DNA from 3 places in the Rhizobium sp. R86522 genome. Region 1 is predicted to be linked to each of the others. Evidence: predicted binding sites of a transcription regulator. Region 1 holds the regulator's gene; each other region holds the start of a gene.
What was found. Region 1 encodes PhoB, which activates phosphate uptake and scavenging genes when phosphate is short. Its sites were predicted from a motif close to TGTCATNNANCTGTCAT; they were not measured.
Positions count from the first base shown of each region.

Region 1 (3,271 bases):
CCAAGGTTGGCATGGTATTCCAGAAGCCCAACCCGTTTCCGAAGTCGATCTACGAAAACGTGGCCTATGGGCCGCGCATCCATGGTCTCGCCGCCAAGAAGGCCGACATGGACGAAATCGTCGCGACGTCTTTGCAGAAAGCTGGCCTCTGGAACGAGGTGAAGGATCGACTGCAGGAAACCGGCACCGGTCTGTCCGGCGGCCAGCAGCAGCGGCTGTGCATCGCCCGTGCGATCGCGGTCAGCCCGGAAGTCATCCTGATGGACGAGCCCTGCTCGGCGCTCGATCCGATCGCGACCGCCAAGGTCGAGGAGCTGATTCACGAACTGCGTGAAAATTTCACGATCGTCATCGTGACGCACTCCATGCAGCAGGCAGCCCGCGTCTCGCAGCGTACCGCCATGTTCCACCTCGGCGAACTGGTCGAGGAAAACGACACCGACAAGATGTTCACGAATCCGGATGACCAGCGCACCCAGGACTACATCATGGGCCGCTTCGGCTGAGCCTCCAGGTCACCCTCGGCTCACCTCAAATTCAAGGACGTTTCTCATGGGTTCCTCTCACATCTACTCTGCCTTCGACGATGAACTGAAGTTCCTGATGCGCCGCATTTCCGAAATGGGCGGTCTGGCGGAACAGATGGTCGCCGAAAGCGTGCGTGCTCTGGTCAACTCCGACGCCGCCCTCGCCCAGAAGGTGATCTCCGACGACGTGCTCATGGATGCCATGGAACGTGAGATCGGCGACAAGGCCATCGTCACGATCGCTAAGCGTCAGCCGGTCGCATCCGACCTGCGTGAGATCATCGGTGCCCTTCGCATCGCTGCCGATCTCGAGCGTGTCGGCGACCTCGGCAAGAGCAATTCCAAGCGCGTTGTGGCCATCCAGGCGACCGGCGTGCCGCGCAAACTCGCGCGTGGCCTCGAACATCTCTCCGACCTGGCACTCGCCCAGCTCAAGGAAGTGCTCGATGTCTACACGACCCGCTCGGCTGAGAAGGCGAAATCGATCCGTGACCGCGACGAAGAGATCGACGCGATCTACACCTCGCTGTTCCGGGAACTCCTGACCTACATGATGGAAGACCCGCGCAACATCACGAGTTGCACCCATCTTCTGTTCTGCGCCAAGAACATCGAGCGCATCGGCGACCATGCGACCAACATCGCGGAAACCATCTACTACATGACCACCGGCGCCCAGCCGGAAGGTGAGCGACCGAAGGAAGATCTGACGTCTTCCGTCGGCGCGATCACCGAGTGACGTTGGCCAGCGAGGTTTGTTTTTGATGCAGCCGAAGATTGCCGTGGTAGAAGACGAGGAGGCCTTGTCCGTCCTCCTACGCTATAACCTCGAAGCCGAGGGGTATGAGGTCGAGACGATTCTGCGAGGTGACGAAGCCGAGATCCGGCTTCAGGAGCGCGTGCCGGATCTGCTGATCCTGGACTGGATGCTTCCGGGCGTCTCCGGCATCGAGCTGTGCCGCCGGTTGCGCGTGCGACCCGAGACCGAGCGTCTGCCGATCATCATGCTGACGGCGCGCGGCGAGGAAAGCGAGCGCGTGCGTGGTCTGGCGACAGGTGCCGACGACTATGTCGTCAAGCCATTCTCGACCCCGGAACTGATGGCACGCGTCAAGGCCATGCTGCGGCGTGCAAAGCCCGAAGTTCTGTCCAGCGTCTTGCGCTGCGGCGACATCGAGCTCGATCGCGAGACGCATCGGGTGCATCGCAAGAGCCGCGAGGTCCGTCTCGGGCCGACCGAGTTCCGCCTTCTGGAGTTCCTGATGGCGTCGCCTGGCCGGGTCTTCTCTCGCTCGCAGCTTCTCGATGGAGTCTGGGGCCATGACATCTATGTCGACGAACGTACGGTCGACGTGCATGTCGGCCGCCTGCGCAAGGCTCTCAACTTCTCCAACATGCAGGATGTCATCCGCACCGTTCGCGGTGCCGGCTATTCGATGGAAGCCTGACAAGTCGAACCCACCATGGGGCAAGGGCCGCGCGGATTGTCCGCTGCGGCCCTTTTTCGCGGGCGACAGGCGGCAACGAAAAACGGGCCCCGCGGGACCCGTTTAATGCTCTAAGCTTCGCTTGATATCAGCGGGCTGCCTTGCGGCGTTCGCTCACCGGCTGATAGGCGAGCTTCGCGTGATAGGTGCAGTAGGGCGCGCTGTCAGCGATTTCGCAGCCGCAGAAGTGGAAATCGTCCTTCATCGGATCGCCGATCGGCCACTTGCAAGTGCGCTCGGTCAGTTCCGTCAGGGCGAGGCGCCGCGAAATCGGCACGACAACGTTCAGCGGGCGCCGAACTTCGACTTCCTCGTAAGCCTCGACCTCGATCTCTTCCTTCAGCATTGTCGCACCAGCTGCACGGGTCACGGTACGCGTGGTCGTTGCTGCCGCGGGGCGGTTCTGGAAGGTCGCCGGACGCTGGGTCTGCGCCGGACGTTTTGCCGGACGTGCCGCAGTCGAGCTTCCGCCTGCCTTGGCCCGACCCGGAAGGTTCAGTCGGTGTACCTTGCCGATAACGGCATTTCGGCTCACGCCACCGAGTTGTGCCGCAATCTGGCTTGCGCTGAGGCCTTCGGCCCACAGCCGTTTCAGTCTTTCGACCCTGTCGTCACTCCATTGCGCAGTTGTCATGCCACTTCTCTCCGCCGCTCGCGTCTGTCATGGCAGAATCCGTCACCCCTGCTTCGAACGAATTCGAAACATAACCGCCTCGTTACTGTCGGTGAGCACTTCCGCCGCATGCAATCTATTAATGAAATTTAACCTAGTGGCACGCTGACTCCGTGACAAGAGTCGGGGGAATCATCTGGAATCGATTTTCCGGTTTTCCCCAACTTGCTTCCCGAGTGAGTCAAGTATGCAACAGGTGGAATCTTGTCGCGCACGCTTCTGGCGCGAGCCGGCCAGATCGGCGCCTACTCCTGCGATTCCTATGGAATTCGTTGACATTGCAGGGTGAAATGCCGATAGTGCCCGCGCCGCCGCAAGGCGGCATTTTTAATTGTTTCGAGGCCTGCAAAGGGCCGCGCCGTCCCTTGGGCGGATCGTCGAGAAGGAACGTGAAAGCCATGGCCGAAGCTACGCCGCTCTATCAGACCTATAATCGGGCGCCGCTGCGTTTCGAGCGAGGCGAGGGCGTCTGGCTTGTGACGGAAAGTGGCGAGCGTTATCTCGATTTCGCCGCCGGCGTTGCCGTCACCTCGGTCGGCCATGGGCATCCCCATGTCGTCGGCGCCCTCAAAGATCAGGCCGAC
Region 1 is NZ_JAXHBX010000001.1:3,333,776-3,337,046, reverse strand. Features, by position in the region: gene pstB (phosphate ABC transporter ATP-binding protein PstB) at 1-506, shown strand, start outside; gene phoU (phosphate signaling complex protein PhoU) at 553-1,266, shown strand; gene phoB (phosphate regulon transcriptional regulator PhoB) at 1,292-1,975, shown strand; gene SJY08_RS16110 (GcrA family cell cycle regulator) at 2,103-2,648, opposite strand; gene SJY08_RS16105 (aspartate aminotransferase family protein) at 3,086-3,271, shown strand, end outside.

Region 2 (3,271 bases), 2.5 Mb from region 1:
TCAGGTCAATTGCGCGCCGATCTCGTGATCGTCGGTGGCGGCATCATGGGCCTCTGGGCGGCTCTGAAGGCAGAGCGCCGTGGCATCGATACGATCCTGATCGACGGTGACGGTATTGCGAGCGGTGCGAGCGGCGGCCTGCTCGGCGCTTTGATGGCGCATATGCCCGATCGTTGGAACGAGAAGAAGCAGTTGCAATTCGAGGGGCTGCTGTCGCTCGAGGCAGAGATCGCTCTGCTCGAGGACGAAACCGGGCTCTCGGCTGGCTATCAGCGCTGCGGTCGTCTCATCCCCTTGCCAAAGCCGCATCTGAGACCGATTGCCCAACGCCATTCGGCAGAGGCGGCAACGAACTGGAACCAAGAGGGCAGGGCCTTCGACTGGACCGTCCTTGACGAGAATCCCTTTGCCGACTGGCCCTCGCCGAAGTTTTCGGAGGCTGGCGTCGTGTTCGATCGCCTCGCGGGCCGCGTCTCGCCGCGTGCTTTGACGGCCACGATCCGGGCGCGTCTCGAACGATCGGGGCGTGTGCGGTTGCTGGTCGGGGCCGCCGTGCAATCGATCGATGCGCAGGCAAGCCAGGTGAAGCTCGCCGACGGGACCGTCATCGGTTACGGGGATCTGCTGGTCGCAGCCGGTGTCGGGTCCTTCCCGCTGCTCGAAGCCATCGGACCGGCGCTTCGCAAGCCGCTCGGAAGGGGCGTTAAGGGGCAGGCGGCGCTGCTCAGACTGGACCTGCCGACGGATCTGCCGCTCCTCTATCTCGACGGCCTCTACGTGGTGCCGCATGAAGGCGAGCTGGTCGCCATCGGCAGCACCAGCGAAAACACGTTCGAACATCCATTTTCCACCGATGGGCAACTCGATGACCTGATTGCCGCCGCACGCGAGCTTGCGCCTATGCTGGGCGGGGCGGAGATTGTCGAGCGTTGGGCGGGTCTCAGACCCAAGGCGGTGGATCGGGATCCGATGGTCGGCCCTCATCCCGATCATCCTCGTGTGCATGCGCTGGCCGGCGGCTTCAAGGTGAGCTTCGGCATTGCGCACCGGCTGGCGGATGCAGTTCTCGATTCTATTGCCGGTGGAGCCCTGCAGTTGCCTCACGGTTTTGCCTTCGCCCATCACGTTTCGGTGGCTGCGCGTCGCGCAGGTGATGAGTAATTTACAGAATTACCCTGAAATCACAGGGATTAGCTCGGGGAGCTGCCGCGAAATTGCCTCGCGCGCTTCGTGATACTGTCATGCAAATCACCTATCCACCGGGTTGTAACGGCAACTGCTAAAGTGCCGTCGCGAGCCAGTGTGAGGTGCTCGACATGCGCTATGCCATCTGCTTTACGCCGCCTGCCCGTGATCCGCTTGCCGATGCAGCGGCGCGCTGGCTTGGCCGCAACGTGTTCTCCGGCGAGGCGGAGGAGCATCCGGGGCTGAAGGGCCTCGGCGTGCACGAGATTGCCTTTCACACGGCCCTTCCGCGACGCTTCGGCTTTCATGCGACATTCAAGGCGCCGTTCCGCTTGAGCGAAGGTTCAAACGAGGCCTCTCTCCTGCGCGACCTGATGCATTTCGCCGGCCAGATGGAGCCAATCGCATTGCGCGGGCTTTCGGTTGGCCGGATCGGCGACGTCTTCGGGCTCATCTTGCAGCGGCCTTGCCCGGAGGTCGATCATCTCGCGGCCTCGGTTGTGCAGGCCTTCGATGGTTTTCGTGCGCCGCTTTCCGAAGTCGAGATCGAACGGCGCAATCCCGACCGCTTGTCTGCGCCGCAGTTCAGCAATCTCAGCCGCTGGGGCCATCCTTATGTGATGGACGAATACCGTTTCCACATGACACTGACGGGGCCGCTTCTGGCGCGAGATTTCCCGCGAATTGAGCAGGGCTTGAAGGCGCATTTCGACCCGGTTCTCGCCGAGCCTGTCGTGGTGACCAATCTCGCGCTGTTTGTCGAGACTGAACGTGGTGCGCCGTTTACCGTACATTCGCTGCATCCGCTGGGCCGGGTTTCGAGCCGCAAGATCGCCTGACACCTGTGCGCTGCAGCAAGATGCGTGTTTTCCATCTCGACAGGCGCCGCCCTCGCCAATAGCCTCGCGTCAAAACACGAGAGGTGAACCGATGACGACTGCTCCTTATCCCCGCGACCTGATAGGCTATGGCCGCGACATTCCCGATCCGAAATGGCCCGGCGATGCGCGGATCGCGGTGCAGTTCGTGGTGAATTACGAGGAGGGGGGCGAAAGCTGCATTCTCGACGGCGATCCGGCCTCGGAAAACCTGCTGTCAGAAATCGTCGGCGCCCAGCCTTGGCCCGGCCAGCGCAATCTCAACATGGAGTCGATCTACGAATACGGCTCGCGCGCCGGCTTCTGGCGGCTTTGGCGGATGTTCACCGAGCGGAAAGTGCCCGTCACCGTCTATGGCGTCACGCTCGCCATGGCGCGCAACCCGGAAGCGGTTGCCGCGATGAAGGAAGCCGACTGGGAGATCGCCAGCCACGGCTATCGCTGGCTCGAATACAAGGATTTCCCAGAAGACGTCGAGCGCGAGCATATCCGCGAGGCGGTTCGCCTGCACAAGGAACTGACCGGCTCGCATCCGCTCGGCATGTATCAGGGCAAGCCTTCTGACAACACGCTGCGCCTCGTGATGGAGGAAGGCGGCTTCATGTACTCCTCCGACAATTATTCCGACGACCTGCCATTCTGGGTGCCGGATCTCGAAGGCAAACCCTTCCTGATCATCCCCTATACGCTTGAAACCAACGACATGCGTTTCGCCACGCCGCAGGGCTTCAACACCGGCGACCAGTTCTTCACCTATCTGAAAGACGCCTTCGACGTGCTCTACGAGGAGGGCAAGAACGGCAGCCCGAAGATGATGTCCGTCGGTTTGCACTGCCGCCTCGTCGGACGTCCCGGGCGGGCGGCGGCCTTGGCGCGGTTTATCGATTATGTGACTGGCCACGAGAAGGTCTGGGTGCCCCGGCGCATCGAGATTGCCGAGCATTGGCACAAGCATCACAAGCCTGGATGGTGAGGGCCTGATGACGACACTCGGCGACCTCAAGTCCAAGCTCATGGAATCCCCGGCATTCCGTGCCGAGTATGAGAAGGCCTGCGTCGAGTATCAGGCGATCGAAGCCGAACTCGCGGCTTCCGCCAGCAGCCAGTCCCGCAAGATCGCGGCCGGCCCGGACAGGTCCGTGCCTGATCGCAGCCAATAGGCCTTGTCCTCGTCGGCGGCTTCATCGAACAGCACGCTCAGCGTGCCC
Region 2 is NZ_JAXHBX010000001.1:811,579-814,849, forward strand. Features, by position in the region: gene SJY08_RS03815 (NAD(P)/FAD-dependent oxidoreductase) at 1-1,161, shown strand, start outside; gene SJY08_RS03820 (DUF1045 domain-containing protein) at 1,317-2,024, shown strand; gene puuE (allantoinase PuuE) at 2,116-3,036, shown strand; gene SJY08_RS03830 (LysR substrate-binding domain-containing protein) at 3,127-3,271, opposite strand, start outside.
Region 2: SJY08_RS03820 (DUF1045 domain-containing protein) is a predicted target of PhoB. The motif match lies at 1,227-1,243, and genes of this name have one in related genera.

Region 3 (3,271 bases), 2.2 Mb from region 1:
TCGATGCCGGGGCCACGCAGGCGAAGCCCTTGTCCCTCGCCAATTCTCGCCCTTGAAAACACGGTGGCGCCATCATCGGGATAGAGATGCGACCCCGCGGGCACGACGGCCAGATCGCGCAGGCCCGCCTCAGTTTCCAGATCGATAAAGGCGTGGTCGGCGTCGCGTGCGCCGGTAATCGCCGCTCCGGTCGAGGCGATCAGCGGCAGGAGCGTCTTGTGGCCCGAAAAGACCCGGCATTCGCGGTCAATCAGCGTTTCGACGATGGCCTCCAGGCCCGGCTGTGGCAGTGTCTGGACAGTGCCGGGGCGGGCGAGCGCCCACATCAGGGCGTCGTAGGTGGCATTGTGAAGCCGCTCCAGGTCGTTTGGAACGGGGACAGCAATCAGGGCGGAGGCATCCATCAGAAGGTCTCCATGTCTACACGGGTCGCCTCGACCGCGCGAAGGCGCTCTGTGTCTGCGCCCATGATCTTCAGGGCCTCATCTTCCACGAAGTCACTGATGCGCGCGGCGAGGGTTTCGATCGATCCGGCTGCATCCACGATCGCCATTGCCATGGCGCGCTCGAGGTCGCGGCCAACGATCATGCCATAGCCTTCAGTGCCGTTGGACCGGAGCCGGATATGCGCCTCTGCCACCAACACCTCGCCGAGATGAAAATCTGTGCCCTTTACCGTGTCGCGCATCGGCAGCATCGCGAGCCCTGTGCGGCTCTGAATGACGTCGATCGCGCCGAGCGGTGCAAGAAGCTCTTCCGCGAAGGCCTTCAGCGCGGCTGTATTGGCGCGCGCAAGGGTTTCGAGCCGGCGGGCGTGGGCGTCGCCCGGCGCACTGGCATGCTGGAACTGTGTTGTCATGGGGCCTTGCCCTCCTCGCCCACGAAGGGGTCGTCGAGACTGTCGAAAGAAAACTGGACGCGGTCGCCTGCCCAGACCGCCTCGGAGTAACCAAGCGCGGTGCCCTTGGCATCGACGTCGATCTTTGTGACGACCATGACCGGATGATCTGGGTGTTGCCGCAGCAGTCTGGATTCCTCCGGCTCGGCGCGGCGGGTGAAGATGGTGGTGCTCTTGCGGAAATAGTCGGTGACCCCGTGGTCACGATAGATTTCGGTCACGGAAACGCCGGCCTCACGGCGCACGCCTAGGTCCGGAAAGAGCGCTATCGGATGAAAGGCGATGCCGAGATTGATCGGCATGTCGTCGGCCAGACCCCGCCTCATGATCCGATGGACCTCGGCCCCGCGTGCGATCCTTAGCGCCTCCGCTACACGGTCGGGTGCCGGCACGATTGTTGAGGAGAGGTGCTCGGCGGAGGGCTTGTAACCCTGTCCGGTCAGGTTCTCGCGGAAACGCGTCCTGCGCCCGATCTGGTAGTTTATCAGCCGGGTCGCCTCGACGAAGGTGCCGCGCCCCTGTTCAACCCTGAGCTTGCCCTCGACCGCGAGCGCCGATACTGCACGCCGGACAGAGTGGCGGCCAACGCCGAAGACCTCGCACAGCTCGGGCTCCGTCGGCAGCCGCGTGCCGGGAGCAAGTTTGCCTGAGGCGATGTCACTGGCCAGATGGTCTTTGACGATTTGCCAAGTGTCTCTTTGCATGCGCTATCCATGATTCATTCGAATGAATCATGGATAGCGTACGCGTATGACGCGGCGATGACGCGGCCTTGATGCTCAGGACAGGAAATTGGGTTTGGGTTAGCGAGGTACGATCAGTGCGGCTGCATGCACGAGCGAGGAGGGCGGACTGCGAATCTTAGCGTCTAGATGGCAATTCCACCAACAGAGAATTCTGTATAGATGCGCATCTATAATATCTGGAGAACATAAATTGCTTTATTTGCAAACAATCCGTTGGTGGTTCTGGTGTGAAATTTCGTTTTTGATAATGTTTAACCATCAAATTGCAGTCGCTGCAGTCTCATTTATGCAAACTACGAAATGGTTAGTGGTAATCTCCCGTTTTAACGGGGTTCTGCAGTAGAATTCACGCAGCCATTTTCAGTTTCTGTGCGGGTGTGATGCCGCCGATGCTCAATTGGGCCGTTCGTTGTTTTAGGTCCATAGCCATTGTGTGGCGAATTCCTGTGCCTCTCGTGGGTCACGGGTCTGTAGAGAAAGCTTGAGTGTCGATGCCTTTTTTTGTGGATGTAGCTGCTTTGGTAGTGGCCAACGCAGATAGAACACACCGCATCGCGACTTCACGAGATAGGACGGATTGAACAAACAAATGTTCCTCTTGGATGTCTCCCCCAAGAAATCCAATATCTAAGGCATTGATTTTAAACGAAATGGTGGGCCCGGAGGGACTCGAACCCCCAACCAAGCGGTTATGAGCCGCCGGCTCTAACCATTGAGCTACAGGCCCAGCCCGGCGTGATGCCGTCGGGCGGGTTATGGTCACCCCGCACCGGTCACGGGCTCTAACGCAATTTCAGGTATGCGACAAGCCTCTGCCGCATTGGCTTCACAATCACGCGTCATCACAGATGTCGGAAGGGCATCTGTGCCGGGTGAGACGAAGAGGTCCGCCGGCACTGCGGGACAAAGGACATATTCCATGCTGAAAATTACACGCGCGCTCGTCATGGCCACGGCTCTGTCGGGTTCGGTTCTCTCGACCGGCTTTGTTGCCCAAGCCGTGGCTGCCGAGGGCGAGCGTCGCGAGGCGACGATCATGGTCTCGGGTGAGGGTGAGGCTGCGATCGCGCCCGATATGGCCGTCATTTCGCTTTCCGTCGTTCGCGACGCAGAGACTGCTGGCGAGGCGCTCTCGGCCAATAGTGCTGCCATGAGCGAGGTGCTGGCAGATCTCAAGGCGCAAGGGATTGCCGAGAAGGACCTGCAGACCACGGATTTCTCGATCCAGCCTAAATACAAGCAGGAAACCAGAACCGATGGCACCTACGAGGCGCCCGTGATCGTCGGCTATACCGTCAGCAACGGTTTGACCGTTCGGGTGCGTGACCTTGCCAAGCTCGGTGAGATCATCGATCGGTCGGTAAAGCTCGGCGTCAACCAGGGTGGCGGCATCACCTTCACCAATGATGATCCGGAGACGGCGATCGAGGTGGCGCGCAAGCAGGCGGTCGAGAAGGCCGCCGCCAAGGCGAAGACGCTGACGGAGGCCGCCGGCGTCAAACTCGGCCGTGTCGTTGAGATCTCGGAGAATTTCGCCCGACCGATGCCGCAGATGTATGCCGCAGCGCCGATGGCGAAGATGGCGGACGAGTCAGTGCCGATCGCATCCGGCGAGAACCTTTATACG
Region 3 is NZ_JAXHBX010000001.1:1,100,995-1,104,265, forward strand. Features, by position in the region: gene phnH (phosphonate C-P lyase system protein PhnH) at 1-404, opposite strand, end outside; gene phnG (phosphonate C-P lyase system protein PhnG) at 404-859, opposite strand; gene phnF (phosphonate metabolism transcriptional regulator PhnF) at 856-1,602, opposite strand; gene SJY08_RS05255 (DUF6538 domain-containing protein) at 2,059-2,208, opposite strand; tRNA gene SJY08_RS05260 (tRNA-Ile) at 2,296-2,371, opposite strand; gene SJY08_RS05265 (SIMPL domain-containing protein) at 2,564-3,271, shown strand, end outside.
Region 3: phnF (phosphonate metabolism transcriptional regulator PhnF) is a predicted target of PhoB. The motif match lies at 1,649-1,665, and genes of this name have one in related genera.